One region of the Arthrobacter sp. CJ23 genome, then DNA from elsewhere that is predicted to be linked to it. Evidence: riboswitches for the same ligand, from Rfam matches in the RefSeq annotation. Region 1 holds a riboswitch; each other region holds the start of a gene.
The links. Region 1 has a riboswitch for S-adenosylmethionine ahead of NVV90_RS18890 (DUF1737 domain-containing protein). Riboswitches for the same ligand answer to the same signal wherever they lie in the genome.
Positions count from the first base shown of each region.

Region 1 (2,253 bases):
CGACTCGAAGAAGACCGCCGTGGTCGGCTCCGAGAGCGCGGAACGCCACTGCTCCAGGTCCGGGCCGTCGACGAAGACCGTCTCCACGCCCCAGCGCGGCAGGATCTCGTTGAGGATGACGAAGCAGGAGCCGAATAGGGAGCGGGCGGCCACCACGCGGTCGCCGGCGGCCAGCAGGGCACCGAGCGCCGTGAACACCGCGGACATGCCCGACGCCGTCGCGAAGCACGCTTCGGTGCCTTCCAGCAGCCGGAGGCGTTCCTGGAAGGTGGCGACCGAGGGGTTGCCGTAGCGGGAGTAGACGAAGCGTTCGTCCTCGCCCGTGAACGCGCGCTCGGCGGCCTCCGCCGACTCGTAGACGAAACCGGAGTTCAGAAAGACCGCCTCGGAGGTCTCCTGGAAATTAGTACGGTCAAGGCCGCCGCGGACTGCCTGCGTGTCAGGGCTCCAGCCGGCGGCGTCAGGATTGAAAGTCACTTAGTTTTTCCCCAGGTTCGTCGGGAGTCCGCGGTTTTTCCAGCCGTTCACGGTGCGCTCGCCGTAGCGGTCCGGTTCGCCTTCAAAGCCCTCCAGCACGTTGTAGGAGGTGTAGCCTGCCTGCGTTGCGGCGATGGCGGCGGCGATGGAGCGCTGGCCCGAGCGGCACAGGAAGACCAGCTCGGTGCTGCCGGCCTCCGGGGCCTGCTGCAGCAGCTCGTCCAGGAAGCGGGAGTTGGGGACGCCGCCGGCCAGGTTCCACTGGATGAACAGCGGATCGTTTTCGGTGGCCTTGGTGTCCGGGATGCCGATGTGGGCCCATTCGCCCTCGGTGCGGACGTCCACCAGGATGGCGCCTTCTTCGAGTTTGGCCCACGCCTCGTGCGGGCTCAGGTCTCCGGCGTAGCTCACGCGTGGCCCTCGAATGCTTCTTCGTCCTCGTCGTAGCCCTCAAGCCGGTCAACGGCGCTGGCCACGGCGGCATCCGCGGTGGCGATGGCCACGGGCAGGATCACGGCCTGCGCCACGATCACATCGGTGCCGTTGAAGGTGGCGGAGGGGCTGCCGTGGAGCACGTAGCCCTCGGCCAGTGCGGCGGAGATCCGCTCGCAGAAGTCACGGGTGTCCGGGCCGGTGATCAGCCGGTAGGCGAGTTTTTCTTCGATGGGTTCAGTCATTTGCTGGTGCTCCTCAGTCACGCTTGCAGTTCGAAAGTGTCGATACGCCGAGTAGTCACCTGAGGCACCCCGCCGGAGAGAGGGTTGCCGACCAGCAAGTCAGGGCTTTGTGCTGGTGCTCATTACTCAAGAAAAAAGTAACATCCACGACGGCGGAGCCGCATGTGACAGGGGGGTCGCCGTCGTCATGTTGCGTAACCGGCGGCTGCTGGAGCTATTCGCGCCTGAGTGCGCGCACTGCGGCGCCGATGGTGGGGAAGAAATGCTCGGGCGTGAAGCGGGCCGCGGCGCCGAGGTGGAGCAGTTTGTCCTTGACCGGTCCCTTGAGCTCGGCGAACACCAAATCCACTCCTTTATTGGCGAGCCACTCGTCCAGGGTCACCAGGTCCTCAAGGGCAGTGGTGTCGATCCCGGTGATCGGCTCGGCAGCGAGGATGACGTGGGTGATCGCGTCCGGAGCCTTGCCGGAGGCTTCATCCAGTTGTTCCCGCACGAAGCCCGCCAGGACCTGCCCGTTGCCGAAGAACAGCGGGGCATCGAAGCGCAGGATCAGGAGCCCGGGGATGCGTTTGCCTTCGGGGTGCCGGGCGAGGTCGTGGTAGCCGGGCAGGCCCTCCTCTGAGCCCAACTCCGCCCGGTACGGGTCCCAAGCGCGGCGCACAAAGTCCAGGACTGCCAGGGCTATGGCCACCACGATGCCTTGCAGGACGCCCACTGTGAGGACGCCCAGGAAGGCAGCCAGCATCACCGCGGATTCGCTGCGGCTCAGGCTCAGGAGCCGCCGGACGCCGGACGGATCCGCGAGGGCAATGGCCGCGGCAATGACGACGGCGGCCAGTGTTGCGGAGGGCAGGTACTCGGTCACACCGGGTGCCAGGAGCATGAAGGCCAGCACCAGCGCCGCGCCCACCACCCCGGTCATCTGCGATTTGGCCCCGGCGTCCACGGCCACCGGTGTCCGTGACGTGCTTCCGGAGACGGGGAAGCCGCCCAGCAGTCCGGTGGCAGCGCTGGCGGCCCCGAGCGCGGCCATTTCCCTGTTCCCGGACACCCTCTTTCCTTCCTTGGCTGCCAGCGTCTGGGACAAGACGCCTGTATC
Region 1 is NZ_CP102950.1:4,187,347-4,189,599, reverse strand. It holds gene NVV90_RS18900 (O-succinylhomoserine sulfhydrylase) at 1-477, opposite strand, end outside; gene NVV90_RS18895 (rhodanese-like domain-containing protein) at 478-888, opposite strand; gene NVV90_RS18890 (DUF1737 domain-containing protein) at 885-1,154, opposite strand; SAM riboswitch class IV at 1,169-1,281, opposite strand; gene NVV90_RS18885 (SulP family inorganic anion transporter) at 1,369-2,253, opposite strand, start outside.

Region 2 (2,253 bases), 1.9 Mb from region 1:
ACAACCTGCTGGCGCACACGCTGAAGAAATTCGGCATCTCGGTCACGTTCGTGGCGGACCCGGACAATCTCGAGGACTGGCGTAACGCCGTGCAGCCGAACACCAAGCTGTTCTTCGCCGAGGTGGTCTCCAACCCCCGCCAGGACGTTCTCGACATCGAGGGTGTCGCCCGCACCGCGCACGAGGCCGGTGTGCCGCTCATTGTCGACAACACCCTGTCCACGCCCTACCTGATCCGGCCCATCGAATGGGGTGCGGACATCGTGGTGCACTCGGCCACCAAGTACCTCGGCGGACACGGCGCCGCGATCGCCGGCGTGATCGTCGACTCCGGAAACTTCGATTTCGGCAAGGACCCTGCCCGCTTCCCGGGCTTCAATACGCCGGACCCCAGCTACAACGGCCTGGTCTACGCCCGTGACCTCGGCAAGGACGGGGCCCTGGGCGCCAACCTCTCCTACATCCTCAAAGCCCGCGTCCAGCTGCTGCGCGATCTCGGCTCGGCCGTGTCCCCGTTCAATGCCTTCCTGATCTCCCAGGGCATTGAAACGCTCAGCCTGCGCGTGGAGCGGCACGTGGACAACGCCACGCGCGTGGCGGAATGGCTGGAAGGCCGCGACGACGTCGAATCGGTCGCCTATGCGGGCCTGCCGTCAAGCCCCTGGTTCGAGCGCGGCCGCAAATACGGCCCCCGCGGCACGGGCGCCGTGGTCGCTTTCACCATCCGCGGGGGAGTGGAAGCCGGCAAACGCTTCGTGGATGCCCTCGAACTGCACTCCCACGTGGCAAACATCGGTGACGTCCGTTCGCTGGTCATCCACCCGGCGTCGACCACCCACAGCCAGCTGAGTGCCGAACAGCAGGCCATCGCCGGCGTGTCTCCGGGGCTGGTCCGGCTCTCCGTGGGCATCGAGCACATCGATGACATCCTGGCGGACCTCGACGCAGGTTTCCGCGCCGCGAAGGGCGCCTGAGGGCGGTCGCAGGAAGGCTGCGGCGAGACTGCGGGGGCGTCCGGCGGGGCGTGCGATTCTTCGCCGGACTGCCCTCGCGGCTGCGCTTTGGTGAACAAAACTGCGCCCAGGTGTCACATAAGTGTCACAATCTTCGCCAGATGGACCCTCTTCTTCCTACACTCGTAGTCATAGGTCATGAGTGCCAGTGACAGCCCCGGCTTGCTGGCCGGCAACCCTCCTTCCGCGGTGGGGTGCCCCGGGTGAAGACCTGGCCTTCCGCTTTGTTGGCGGCGGGCAAGCGCGATGTGAGGTGTCACCGAATGACTATTGCTGCAACAGCCCTACCCGAATCCGGCCACAAGGAACGCACCATCCAGCAGGAACGACCCATCGAGCAGGACGGCACCGTGAAGTACGTCTCCGTGGGGCCGCTCGAGCTGGAGGCAGGCGGCTTCCTCCCGGACGTGGTGCTTGCCTACGAAACCTGGGGGCGGCTCAACGCAGACGGCTCGAATGCGGTGCTGATCCAGCACGCGCTGACCGGCAGCACCCATGTGGCCCGCGGCGGCAGCGACGAAGAAGGCTGGTGGGATCAGCTCGTCGGCCCCGGCGCCACCATCGACACCGAGCGCTGGTTCGTGGTCTCCATCAACATCGTGGGCGGCTGCTACGGCAGCACGGGCCCGTCCTCCACGGCGCCGGACGGCCGCCCCTGGGGTTCGCGCTTCCCCCTCGTCACGCTTCGAGACAGCACGGCGGCCGAGGCACGCCTGGCGGATCAGCTCGGCATCGCCGCCTGGCATGCCGTGGTTGGCGGATCCATGGGCGGTGCCCGCGCCCTCGAATGGGCTGTCACCTACCCGGAACGCGTCCGGCAGTGCGCCGTGGTCTCCGTGGGCGCCTACAGCACGGCCGAGCAGATCGCCTTTGCCCAGGCACAGACCCTCGCCATCCGGCAGGATGTCGATTTCAACGGCGGCGATTACTACGGCGGCCAGGCTCCGGAGGCCGGGCTTGCCCTGGCCCGCCGGATCGCCCACATCACCTACCGCTCCGCCCTGGAACTGGACATCCGCTTCGGCCGCAATGCCCAGGGCAGGGAAGCTCCGCTCGAGGCCGCGGTGCTCGGGGAGCGCGGCCGGTACCAAGTGGAGAGCTACCTGGACCACCAGGGCACCAAGCTGGTGCGCCGTTTTGACGCCAACAGCTACATCGCCATCACCGAGGCGCTCATGAGCCACGACGTCAGCCGCGGCCGCGGGACACTCAAGGAGGCCCTGTCCCGTGCGACGGCCGA
Region 2 is NZ_CP102950.1:1,495,001-1,497,253, forward strand. It holds gene NVV90_RS06565 (bifunctional o-acetylhomoserine/o-acetylserine sulfhydrylase) at 1-974, shown strand, start outside; SAM riboswitch class IV at 1,148-1,263, shown strand; gene NVV90_RS06570 (homoserine O-acetyltransferase) at 1,277-2,253, shown strand, end outside.
Region 2: another riboswitch for S-adenosylmethionine. It lies ahead of NVV90_RS06570 (homoserine O-acetyltransferase); the one in region 1 lies ahead of NVV90_RS18890 (DUF1737 domain-containing protein).

Region 3 (2,253 bases), 1.1 Mb from region 1:
AGCGCTTCTTCCGCCGGACCTTGCAGAGCAGTTGCAGTAAGCGCATCAGCTTCAGCACGGTCTTCTTCGCGACCGTCCAGCCTTGCTTGACCAGCTCGGTGTGGATGCGGCGGTGCCCGTACCGGCCGTGGTTCTTCTCGAAGATCTCCGTGACTGCAGCCTTGAGTGCTTCCTTCGGATCGGGTGCCTGGAGACGGGCCTGGTGATAGAAGAACGTCGACCGGGCAAGCCCTGAGACATCCAGCAGAACGGGCAGGGGAAGTCAGCCTTGAGGGCGATGAGGGCCTGGACCTTCACCGTTGTTTTTGCGCCCTCAAGGCCCGCAATTTTCCCAGGTACGCCACCTCGGAGCGCAACCGCTCGTTCTCCCGCCGCAACCTCTCCAACTCGGGCAGCTCCGCAGGCGGCGGGGAATCTGGCTTCCGGGGCCTGCCTTTGGGCTTGGGCCGCAACCCGTCCTCGCCCTCCAGCCGATACGCCCTGATCCAGGCTTCCAGTAGGCGAGGCGAGGACAAACCGGCCTCCACCGCCAGATCCGGGGCAGTCTCGCCAGCGATGAACCGTTCGACCAACGCGAGCTTAGATTCGAAAGAGTACTTCTGCTTCGTCGGCTTGGTCACCAGCGCTCCTCGACCATGGATCCTCCACCGCCGATAGAGACGCTTGACCGGCGCCCGAGACACAGCCAGCGCCCTGGCCGTCGCCTTATCCGCGATGCCCTTCTCAAACCACGCTACCGCGGCCTCGCGCTGATCCTCTGATAACGAACTGCTCGCATACATAAAACTGCTCCCCGGGAGTCGGAACTGAATTTCTCAGTCCAACTTCCGGGGAGCAGTTCAATTTGAGGGCGGCCGCCGTCTTTTCTTCGAAATAATGCCGATTTCAAGGGCATCGTAACAAACTGCTTAACAAACGTATCCCGCGTTGGAAGAGGCCATGGCTGTGCCCTAGCCTTGTTACAGGTCACGAGTGCCAGCGCTAAACCCCGGTTTGCTGGCCGGCAACCCTCCATTCGCGGTGGGGTGCCCCGGGTGACGACCAGGCCGGTCCGGACATGGATGCGGCAAGCGCGGATCCCCTGCATGCGGGGTCCTTCTTGAGTGAGGTCCCATGAGCACTGCCACTTTTACTCCTACCGCCGTCCAGCCGTCGTCTGCTCAGTCGAACGCCGCCTCCCGGCCCCTGGCCGCCGTCACCGGTGCAGAGCTGCAGGCGCCCTTGATCCAGGGCGGACACGTCCGCTATGCGAACCTCGACTACGGCGCATCGGCACCGGCCTTGACTGTGGTCTCCGCCTACCTCAATGAGGTCCTGCCCTACTACGCCAGCGTCCACCGGGGGGCGGGCTACGCCTCCCAGATCAGCACCTCGGTCTACGAAAACTCGCGGAACATCGTCCGCGAATTCGTGGGCGGCCGATCGGACGATTCCGTCATCTTCACCCGGAACACCACAGATTCCCTTAACCTGCTGGCAGGCTGCCTGCCCGTGCGGGACGGCGAACACATCGGCGAGGTCCTCTACTTGGACATCGAGCACCACGCCAACCTCCTGCCCTGGCAGGGCGTCCCGCACCGGAGCATCGTTGCGGCGGACACCCTTGCCGAGACCATCGCGAACGTCCGCGTGGCCCTGGAGCAGGGCGGCGTCAGCCTGCTCGCCGTGACCGGCGCCTCCAACGTCACCGGTGAAATCCTGCCGATCGCGGCCCTGGCCACGCTGGCCCATGAGTTTGGCGCCAGAATCGTGGTGGATGCGGCGCAGCTCGCACCGCACCGCCGCATCGACATCGCAGCGTCCGACGTCGACTACCTCGTCTTCTCCGGCCACAAGCTCTACGCGCCGTTCGGCGCCGGCGTACTGGTCGGCCGTCCGGACTGGCTCGACGCCGGAACCCCGCACCTTGCCGGCGGCGGGGCCGTGCGCGAGGCACGCCTGGATTCGGTCAGCTGGGCCACGGGCCCGGCCCGGCACGAGGGCGGTTCGCCCAACGTGCTCGGCGCCGCAACCCTCGCCCGCGCCACCCAAGTGCTCGCCTCCCTCGACCAGGATGTCTGGCACGCCCACGAGGCCGCCATCCGCTCGCACCTGGTGGAAGGACTCAACCGGATCGACGGCGTCACCGTCCACCAGATCTTCAGCGACACGGACACCGAAAACGACACCATCGGCGTCGTGAACTTCTCGGTACAGGGCTTCGACGCCGGACTGGTCGCCGCCTATCTGGCCGCCGAACACGGCATTGGCCTG
Region 3 is NZ_CP102950.1:3,047,699-3,049,951, forward strand. It holds gene NVV90_RS13615 (IS3 family transposase) at 1-256, opposite strand, end outside; gene NVV90_RS13620 (helix-turn-helix domain-containing protein) at 294-620, opposite strand; SAM riboswitch class IV at 965-1,079, shown strand; gene NVV90_RS13625 (aminotransferase class V-fold PLP-dependent enzyme) at 1,114-2,253, shown strand, end outside.
Region 3: another riboswitch for S-adenosylmethionine. It lies ahead of NVV90_RS13625 (aminotransferase class V-fold PLP-dependent enzyme); the one in region 1 lies ahead of NVV90_RS18890 (DUF1737 domain-containing protein).